2 regions of the Piscibacillus salipiscarius genome follow, and region 2 is predicted to be linked to the other one. Evidence: predicted binding sites of a transcription regulator. Region 2 holds the regulator's gene; the other holds the start of a gene.
The links. Region 2 encodes NrdR, which represses ribonucleotide reductase genes. Its sites were predicted from a motif close to AACACNATATATNGTGTT; they were not measured.
Positions count from the first base shown of each region.

Region 1: the regulator NrdR is predicted to act here: its motif matches at 2,253-2,270, upstream of ACFSW4_RS00840 (vitamin B12-dependent ribonucleotide reductase).

Region 1 covers NZ_JBHUMZ010000007.1:26,882-32,527, forward strand. The annotation lists gene ACFSW4_RS00840 (vitamin B12-dependent ribonucleotide reductase) at 1-2,144, opposite strand, end outside; gene ACFSW4_RS00845 (rhodanese-like domain-containing protein) at 2,427-2,819, shown strand; gene gcvPB (aminomethyl-transferring glycine dehydrogenase subunit GcvPB) at 2,866-4,335, opposite strand; gene gcvPA (aminomethyl-transferring glycine dehydrogenase subunit GcvPA) at 4,328-5,646, opposite strand, start outside.
Region 2 covers NZ_JBHUMZ010000048.1:55,984-61,629, reverse strand. The annotation lists gene dnaI (primosomal protein DnaI) at 1-912, opposite strand, end outside; gene ACFSW4_RS13555 (replication initiation and membrane attachment family protein) at 924-2,300, opposite strand; gene nrdR (transcriptional regulator NrdR) at 2,323-2,784, opposite strand; gene ACFSW4_RS13545 (glyceraldehyde-3-phosphate dehydrogenase) at 3,040-4,065, opposite strand; gene coaE (dephospho-CoA kinase) at 4,176-4,787, opposite strand; gene ytaF (sporulation membrane protein YtaF) at 4,797-5,429, opposite strand; gene mutM (DNA-formamidopyrimidine glycosylase) at 5,489-5,646, opposite strand, start outside.

The DNA of each region.
Region 1 (5,646 bases), on a different contig from region 2:
GATAATTCCATTGCTGTAACAAACCATTTAGGAAGCTCGTCTTTAGATGCTTCAGGATGCTCTTTATAATACTCTTCAGCTATGTCCGCTTTTACTTCAATAAATTTACCTAACCGTCCGCTACGGTAATAAGTAAAAGAGAAGTATGGTTCAAGACCAGTAGATACACCTACCATAGTTCCTGTCGAACCAGTTGGCGCAACCGTTAGTAAATGTGAATTTCTTATGCCGTATTTTAGAATACCTTCTTTTACATCTTCAGGCATTTTATCCATATAACCTGTACTAATGAATCTTTCACGTAGCATTTGTGTTTCTTGTTCTGTTTCTCCAATTAAGAAAGGGAAACTTCCTTTTTCTTTAGCGAGCTCGATCGATGTACGGTAAGCCGTTGTTGCAATGGTTTCAAAGATTTGATCGACCATTTGATTTCCTTCTTCAGATCCATATTCAGTCTCGCAATAGATCAATAAATCATGAAGTCCCATAACACCTAAGCCGACACGGCGCTCACCTAATGCTTGCTTGCGATTTTCATCTAAGAAATAAGGTGTTGCATCAATGACGTTATCTTGCATTCTAACTCCAACTTCAACTGTCTTCTTCAGTTTGTTGAAATCAGGTTGTTTTAATTGTTTATCAGCTATATTCGCCAAGTTCACCGCTGCTAAATTGCAGACAGAAAATGGTGCGAGGGGTTGCTCACCACAAGGATTTGTTGCCACTACTTTCTGGCCATAAGCTTTAGCGTTTGTTTCTTTATTCGCATTATCAATAAAGAAAATACCAGGTTCAGCAGAGTACGTAGCACAAATGTTAATTAGATCCCAAAGCTCTTTTGCTTTAATGCGTTTATAAACTCTAATTCCGTAACCTAAGTTTTCCCACTCTCTTACATCACCATATTCATGCCAATGCTCATTGTAATAGTGCATTTCTTCATCTGAATAATTTTCTACGTCAGGAAAACGAAGTTCATACTCACCATCATTTTCTACGGCTTCCATAAATTCATCCGTGATACAAACAGAAATATTGGCACCTGTTAAAAATTCAGAGTTATGAACACTGTATGTTCCGCCGTCTCTTAACTTGGCTTCTGCTTCTCTAATATTTTCATCTGAGAAACCACCTTGTCCTGGAATATGTTTGTAGTTAACGATTCCCTGGTACATATGCTCTTCATTTGTTGTTAACGGCGTAAATTTCAGCTTGTCTTTAGCTAATTGCTGAATCGTTTCATCTTCTATATTTTCTATTAAGTATCTTAAAATTCTAGGATTTTGCATCTTAGAAATAATAAATTCAATGATATCTGGATGCCAGTCATTAAGCATAATCATTTGGGCTCCGCGTCTTGAACCGCCCTGCTCAACTAAATGTGTTAGCTTCGCTATATCATCTAACCAAGATACCGAACCAGATGATTTACCATTTACGCCTCTAGCTAAGGCATTTCTAGGTCTTAATGTAGAGCCGTTCGTTCCTACACCGCCACCACGCGACATAATTTCCATAACTTGTTTTCGGTGATCACTAATTCCTTCTCTAGAGTCTTTCACGAAAGGCATTACATAACAGTTAAAATAAGTAACGTCTGTGTTTGACCCTGCGCCATAAAGAACTCGTCCTGCTGGGATGAAGTTTAAATTGGATAATTCTTCGTTAAATTTCTCATACCATTCTTGTCTTTTTTCAGGTGAGCGTTCCACCTCAGCAAGTCCTGTCGCATTACGTCTTGCGATTTGTTCATAATAAACTTCTAAAGGTTTATCAATGGCACTTATTGGTCGCTCAACAATTCCTGTTTGTTGTTCTTCTACTTTATCCAGTACATGAATAAAATCTTCTTCAACTTTAATTTTTGCCTTTTTAGTTTCATCATTAATTGATACAATAAATCCTGTACCTCTAGCTGGAAATTTAGGGTCATCTTTAACAGTTAGGACAACAAAATCCCCGTCTTTTAATGTTTTCTTTTCTGTGTCTTTAAAAGCATATCGGTCCAGCATCACTAATCGTGATACGCCTTTATGCGTTGTGTTCATCTCGGAAGTAATGGGGTGAACTTGTGGAAATTGTTTAATGTCTTCATTTAAACGCTCCACATCAATTTGGTAGCCCCTGCTTTTTACACCTTGCATGAATCTTCCTCCTCTTCGACAAAATTCTAATGTTTAATTAGATTTGTTGAATTAAACATAACAGAACAACAAAAACAAATCAATATATTGTATTAAGTTTTTTATTTTAACACTATATATGGTATTTGATGCACAAATAATTTATAAAGTCAACTAAAAAAATTGTCGAATTTATAAATAAAAGAAAAGATTAATTAAATACTTTTGATTTTTTACCTTTGAATATTCTAGTTATGCCCTATATAATATAATAGAGAAAGAGAAAAAAGAGAGGGAATCGACATGGAGATTATCTTATCTATATTGCTCGTAATAGCAGCGTTTATTTTAATTGGTGTTATACGTTATATTAGAACTAATAAATTTTTAAACACATTAACTGAATCTCAGTTCAAAGAAGGTTATCGTAAAGCACAATTAATTGATGTAAGAGAACCTAATGAGTTTGAGAGAGGACATATTTTAGGAGCTAGAAACATCCCAATGTCTCAGCTAAAACAACGCCTTCAAGAAATTCGCCCAGATAAACCTGTTTATCTATACTGCCAAAGTGGGCAACGTTCTCTACGTGCAGCAACTGTATTGAAGAAAAAGGGATATCAAGATCTCAACCATCTAAAAGGTGGTTTTCGTAAATGGTCAGGTAAAGTAAAGGTTAAGAAGAAAGGATATTAAAAAAGATTCCAGCTTAGGCTGGAATCTTTTTTATTATATAGAGATTTTATGCTTCATCTCTATAATATCTTAGCACTGGTTTTCTAGCTGCTTGTGTTTCATCTAACCGGCTAATAACAGTTGTATGTGGAGCTTCTTGAACAACTTCTGGGTCATCTTTTGCCTCATTAGAAATTTGGATCATAGCATCAATGAACTCATCCAATGTTTCTTTGGACTCTGTTTCTGTTGGCTCTACCATTAATGCTTCTTCCACATTTAATGGGAAGTAAATTGTTGGTGGGTGATAGCCAAAATCTAATAACCTTTTAGCGATATCTAGGGTCCGTACACCTAATTTCTTTTGATGTTTACCCGACAATACAAATTCGTGTTTACAATGTTGTTTAAATGGTAATTCATATTCATCTTGCAGGCGGCGCATCATGTAATTCGCGTTAAGGACAGCATTCTCACTTACTTGTTTCAATCCATCAGGTCCCATAGAACGAATATACGTATAAGCTCTAACGTTGATGCCAAAGTTCCCGTAATATGGCTTCACTCGTCCAATGGAATCAGGTCGGTCATGATTGAAATAATACTTTTCACCATTAGTTGTTAAAACTGGCTTTGGTAAATATTTAGCAAGCTCTTTTGAAACACCAACTGGACCTGAACCTGGGCCACCTCCACCATGAGGACCTGTGAATGTTTTATGAAGGTTTAAATGCACCACATCAAAGCCCATATCTCCAGGTCTTGTATATCCCATAATGGCATTTAAGTTTGCACCATCATAGTAAAGACGCCCACCAGCATCGTGCACAATTTTAGCCATTTCTAAAATTTCTTCTTCAAATAAACCAAGTGTGTTAGGGTTTGTCAACATCAATGCTGCTGTATCATCACCTACTACACGTTTTAAATCCTCAAGATCAACTAAACCACGTTCATTTGACTTAACAGTTACTGCATCAAAACCTGCTACAGTTGCTGATGCTGGATTTGTTCCATGCGCTGAGTCTGGAACTATAACTTTAGTACGATTATAGTCACCATTTGCTTCATGGAATGCTCGGATCATCATAAGTCCTGTCCATTCACCATGTGCACCTGCTGCAGGTTGTAACGTAACTTCATGCATACCTGTAATTTCAGCTAGAGTCGTTTGTAAATCATACATTAAAGCTAATGCACCTTGTACTGTATCTTCATCTTGATAAGGGTGAATTTGACTGAGCCCTGGAATACGAGCAACATCTTCATTGATTTTAGGATTGTATTTCATCGTACAAGAACCTAATGGATAAAAACCTGAATCTACCCCGTGATTACGTTTCGATAATGCTGTATAGTGACGCATAATTTGAAGTTCACTCACCTCAGGTAAATCTGGTTCTTCTTTTCGAATATATTCAGAACTAAATTCTTGATCGAGATCTACATCTGGTACGTCTTGTTCTGGTAAGCTATAACCTATTCTTCCTTCTTTGCTTAATTCAAAAATAACAGGAAAATCTTTTTGATTAGCCATTCATATCACCCAATTCTGTTACAAATTGTTCGATCTCTTCTTTCGTGCGTATTTCAGTTACAGCAACTAACAGCTGTTGTTCCCACTCACTATTAACCCTTCCTAAATCAAAGCCGCCGATATATCCTTTATCAACTAACTTCTGATTTAGCTGCTTAATATTATGGTTCACTTTCACAACAAATTCATTGAAGAATGATCCACTATAGACAATATCGAAACCTGCTTCTTCAAATTTCTTTTTAGCATATCGAGCTTTTTTCATGTTCAAGACGGCCATTTCCTTAACACCTTGCTTGCCAAGAGCTGACATAGCTACTGAAGATGCAAGGGCATTTAATGCTTGGTTTGAACAAATGTTTGAAGTTGCTTTATCCCTACGGATATGCTGCTCCCTAGCTTGTAGAGTTAAGACAAACCCGCGTTGTCCTTCTTCATCTACCGTTTGACCAACCAAACGTCCAGGCACTTTTCTCATTAATTTTTTAGTGGTCGCGAAATATCCACAGTGAGGTCCACCATACTGCGCTGGAATACCGAAAACCTGCGCATCTCCAACGACAATATCAGCCCCGAATTCACCAGGTGGTGTTAAATAACCTAAAGCAAGCGGGTTACTAGAAACTAACATCATGGTTTTTTTCTGCTTAGAAATTATTTCATTCACTTTCTGCAGGGGTTCCACCTGTCCTAAGAAGTTAGGATACTGAACGACAACACTTGCTGTGTCTTCATCTAATTCATTCTCAAGTTGCTCTAAATCTGTGAGACCATCTTTTACATCGATTTCCACAATTTCAAGGTTAGGTCCTTTTGCATAAGAATGAATGACTTCTAAGGACTCAGGATGAATTGCTTTTGAAACTAATACTTTTTTCTTTCTAGTTTGACCGGCAGATAGATTGACCGCTTCAGCTAATGCCGTTCCACCGTCATACATGGAAGAGTTTGAAACTTCCATGCCAGTCAGTTCACTGATCATTGTCTGAAATTCAAAGATTGCCTGAAGTTCACCTTGCGAAATTTCTGGTTGGTATGGTGTATATGCCGTATAAAATTCCGATCTAGATATGACATGATCAACAATTGAAGGTATGTAGTGTTGATACACACCAGCTCCTAAAAAGGATGTATGGCTCTGTAAATTAACATTTTGATCAGCTAATTGCATTAACTCTTTCTTCAATTCATGTTCATTTTTAGCTGGTTTAATATTTAAGTCACCATTAAAGCGTACTTCTTCAGGAATATCAGCGAATAATTCTTCTGTAGATTCTACTCCAATCCTCTTAAGCATCGCTTGTTTATCTT
Region 2 (5,646 bases):
GACCATTTCAAATGGTTTGCTTACCTGTTTAATACGCTCCATAATTCGTGCTGCTTTTAACTGCTCATGATCACCTTTACCTGATTTAGATAAAATTGATTCAAGTTCATCTGGTGCATAGTTTGAAGTGAAAAATACAGGTAACCTTTCCATCATACGGTACTGCAAAATCGCTCCTAATACTTCATCTCTAAACCAAGCAGATGAAAATTCTGCGCCAATGTCATCTAAAATTAAAACCGATGCATTTTTAAAACGATCAATTTTATCATTTATGGATGAATCACTAATAGAAGCTTTCATTTCTCGAACTAACTCCGGCATATAAATAAAATACGTATCAATTTTTAACTCAGCCAGAGCATTCGCAAGTGCCGCAAGCATATAAGTTTTTCCGACTCCAAATTTTCCGTATAAATACAAACCTTTACTCGGCAACTCATTTTGGGTTTGATCAAAAAATGCTTTAATTTGAGCAAACACATCTATTCTTGCTTCTTCATCAAGATAAATTTTATCAAACGTTGCCTCATGTATTTCCCTTGGCATGTGAAGACTTTGGACGAACTTTTGTTTTTCAACGTTTTCTAAATGTTTCTCCTGTCTTGGACACTCGTGATATCTTAACTTAATGCGATTATTTTCTAAGCTGATTTCTGGAACATAACCTTGTACCACATTACGGCACCCTTCAAGAGATGGACATTTCTCACATGCTTTTGATTGAACATCATATTCATATAATTTAATTAGTTGTTTATTAATCTGTTCTTCTGTCAGCTCTGGATGTTTTTTTAAGAAAGCCTGGACATCTTTGGATGATAAGACGTCTTTTCGCATCTGTTGCATCGATTGTTGGAAGCTTTCTTTTCCTTGCATCCAGCGATTTAATGCAGTTTGTATGGATTCCATGGATTTCACCCTTAATGCTTCGTTTTAGAATAATTCTTTATAAATGCTTCTAACTCTTCACGTTTTTTCTTCACATCACCTTGAGGCTCAGTTTGAGTTTTAGTCTCTTGAGTTTGCTTTTTCTGTTCACGCTCATCTTGAAACCATTTGGGGAGTACTTCTTTAGTTCGTTGTCTTTTTTTCTGAGTCTGGTTTTTCTTCTGTTTCCATGTTTCATAAATGGTATGTTCACGTTTCGCAATTTGCATAGCTTGCTTAGCACTCGTAATTCCTTCACGACTCCAGTGCGCCGCAATCGTTTCAATGTAATTTTTAGACAACTTATTCTGATTTCGTTTCAAAACATAGTCAACTAACACATTCATAACTGGTTGAGGCAAGCCGTGCTCCTCCATAATCGACGTTAGCATATCAATCTCTTTCATAGATGCTCGTCCAGAGGCTGAAAGATCTTCTAATAGTTCACGATGAGAAATGGAATTAAAATGTTCGATTAGCTGTTCTTCTTTAGACTTAGGTTGCTCAGATTGGTTTGATTTTTTCTTAGGTTCTGGCTCTAGTTCTTTTTGTTCTTTTGAATAAAGCCTAGGCGGGATACTGCCATGTTTCTTATAAAAAATATCTTTACACATATCCTGAAACTCTTTACGATCAAACTCTTGCTGTTCATTCACGGCCCATATTAAAGCTTTCTCTAATTCCAAATAGTCAACATCGTAAATCTTAATCATTTTCTCAATATATTCAATATTTGGTTGTGTCAGAATGAGCTGGGCTTTGATTTGTTGCTGAGTTAACATTTTATGAAGCCACTCAAGTGGTAACTTTGTTTTAATAGCCTGAGTTTCTGGCTCTTCGATAACCTGCTTTTCCTTAATTAATTCCGGATGAACCGTAGTAAAGACATCATCAAATGAATGGGTAGCGTTTTGAACATTTGAAGGCAGATTGACTTCATTAAGTAGTCTCTTTTTCAATCGTTGAAACGAATCTCGCCCAATATGATGCTCTAGCAATACAGATAACATTGGATCATTTAAAAAACCTTTAGCTGAATAAGGGCATTGCAGGATGTAATAAAGTGTGCGAAAACTACCTTCCTCTTTATAAGACTGTAACAATCCAATGGCTTCTAACTTCTTTCTCGCCTCATAAAAGTCATCTAATGTCATATTTAATGTATTCATCATTTGATGGTGGGAAATAGAAGTTTGTGGTTGTTGGTAGTGTGATTCCTTCCAAAGTGCTTGAAATACAGCTACACCTTTTATAGAAATAAGGGGTTGGTATAAAAGAGTTAGCACTGTTTCAGCATCTTCAAAGAAAGGTTCTTTTTGGAAAATTTTCATTCGGTCATTAGGCAAAAGATGCCGAATCCGTTCATTCATATTTTGACACCCCGTACTCCCTTTACTTTTTATTTTTATTAATCATTTCATTCAATTCACTCATAAAAACATTAATATCTTTAAACTGCCTATAGACAGAAGCAAAGCGTACATATGCAACTTCATCAACTTCGGCTAACCTGTCCATAATTAATTCACCAATTTGGTCACTTAAGATCTCAGAATTTCCTTGGTTGCGTAGATCTTTTTCTACATCAAAAGCGATTCGTTCAATTTCTTCTATTGAAACAGGCCGCTTTTCACACGCTTTGATTAAACCTCGTTTTAGTTTCTCACGATTAAATTCTTCTCGTGTGCCTTCTTTTTTTACGACTATTAACGGAATTTCTTCCACACGTTCAAACGTCGTAAAACGATATTGACACGACTCGCATTCTCTTCTTCGTCTGATTGAACGTCCTTCATCGATCGGTCTTGAATCTAATACTCTTGTGTTTTTCGCATCACAGTTCGGGCAACGCATATTTTTTCCTCCATAAAACGTACCATAGTCTATACCTTTTATAAGTATAACAAACTTCATCATGTTTTGAGAATTATTAATGAGGTATATGCAGCGATAAGAGGATTAAATAGAGCAGAAAAATATATAAGAAGATATTCGACACCACTCTAGAAATTCCTTCAAAAAATATGTTTTTTATAAATTAGATAACGGCAATTCCTTAAAAAACAAATATAGCCAACCAGGTTTCAACTCCTGGTTGGCTAATCAAGTTTACATAGTCATTTGTCCGTTTTTAATATGTTGAGAAACATATTTAGCTAGGTCAACGATTCGGCAAGAATAACCCCACTCATTGTCATACCAAGCTAATACTTTAACTTTACGAGAACCCATAACCATAGTAGATAGTCCATCTACAATTGAAGAATATGGTGATGTTGTATAATCGACTGAAACTAATGGCTCATCATTAATTGATACAATACCTGCCATGTCATCTTCCATAGCTTGATAGAAAGCCTGGTTAACCTCTTCAGCTGTCACATCCTTTTTAACATCGACAACTAAATCAACTAATGACACATTAGGTGTTGGCACGCGTAAAGCCATTCCATGTAAGCGTCCTTTTAGCTCAGGTAAAACTTCATTAATAGCTTTCGCTGCTCCTGTTGATGTTGGGATAATCGACTGTGTTAATCCTCTAGCACGACGCAAGTCTTTATGTGGGTTATCTAAGTTTTTCTGATCGTTTGTAAATGAATGGACAGTCGTCATTAGACCTTCTTCAATTCCAAACTTATCATTTAATACTTTAACAACAGGTGCTAAGCAGTTTGTCGTACAAGACGCATTTGAAATCACTTCGTCAGTTTCAGGGTTAAAATCATTTTCGTTGACTCCCATTACAATCGTACGGTCCACTTCTTTACCTGGCGCTGAAATAATAACGCGCTTTGCACCAGCTGTGATGTGTTGTGATGCAGTTTCTTTTGTTTTAAATTTACCAGTTGCTTCAATAACGATATCAATATTTAAATCAGCCCATGGAAGTTCTAATGGGTTACGGTTAGAAACCTTTAGAACGCTCTTTCCATCTACAATAATTTCATTATCTTTAAACGTAACCTCACCATCAAAACGTCCATGAACAGAATCATATTTAATCAAGTGAGCTAAAGTTTCTGTTGGGTAACTTGCATTAATTGCTACAACTTCAAGTGTTTCATCTTTGATCGCCTTACGAAACACCATGCGACCAATTCGGCCAAATCCATTAATTGCAATACGTGTTGTCATTTATAATAACCTCCCAAACTATATATGTTACACTTAACAATATTTTTACGACAATAGTATAACACATTTATTATATTATAGGGGAGAATTATTAAAAAATGTTACTATTTTTATAGATTTTTATTTTCAATTCCCCATTCACGAAGAATATCTTTAAGTTGTTCCCTGCTATGATCAACTGAATCAGTGTTATCAATAATAGCATCTGCACGATCTTTCTTCTCTGTAATAGAGATTTGAGACTGTATTCGGCTCAGCGCCTCTTCTTTACCTGATTCATCACGTTCCATCAGTCTTTCCAGTTGAACTTCTGGTTCTACATAAACGACTAAAACTTTATCGACATAATCAAATAACTTACTTTCAAACAATAAAGGGATGTCCAGCACAACGGCAGGCTCGCCATTAGCTACGTGACTTTCTCTTTGCCTAATCATTTCTTTGCGAATCTCAGGGTGAATAAAACTATTTAATCGTTTTCGTTCTTCTTCATCATTAAATACAATCTCACCTAGTTTTTTTCGATTAAGCATTCCATTCTCGTATAACACTTTTTCTCCAAAGTGTTCCACTATTTTTTCATATGCTGGTTCACCAGGTTTCACAACATTTCGTGCAATTTGATCTGCGTCCACTACTGGAATTTCCCATTCCTTAAACATCTTTGAAACAGTTGATTTTCCTGTTGCAATACTTCCAGTTAATCCTATAATAACTGACATTAAAATCACCTACTTCGTTATATTCCAAATCCCTAGCATTATAAATATTAATCCAGGTAAGAATGACAGTTGCTGCATCCAATGATATTTAGTTAGAATTCGACCAGTAATCGTTCCTAATCCTAAAAAAAACATTGAACTAAACCCAATTAAGACAGCTGTTATGAAATAAGGTAAGATCGTGAATGCAGCGCCTACCCCGCTACTAAATGAATCTAACGATAAAGCTAATGCAACAAACAAAGATTCTTTACCTGAAATTGTTCCAGAATGATCTAAGTCTGCCACTTGAGGGTCCTTCAAAATCATCCAAATCGTTTTAAAATTAAATCGAATTGATTCATCGTGGTAGTACTTCCGAAATTTTTCTTTCTGCTCATCAACCCACTGCCAGAGCACATAACAACCTATTAAAAGAAATATGATTCCGCCAAGATATTCAGAAACTTTAGGGATTAAAATCCCCAATATATCACCCAATAAATAACCTGTTAGAAAACTAACAGACGTCACTAATCCAATAATTAAATAAGTGGTTTTCTTTACTGTAATCGATTTCAAACGATAAGTAAATCCAAAAAAGTAACTGTCAAAACTAACTGCTAAGCTTAATAATAATACAGCTGCTATTAGATGATCCAAAATAAAGGCTCCTTCCATAAGAACTCAACTTATCTTATGAAAGAAGCCTAGTACGTGTGTTAGTTTGGAGCTGGTTGACATTGAGGACAAAAATGAGTCCCTCTTCCACCAACTTTTATTTTTTCAATCGTTGTTTGACATGAAGGACATGCTTCCCCTTCTTTTCCATAAACAGAAATTCTAAGTTGAAACAAGCCAACTTCACCTAAACTGTTCA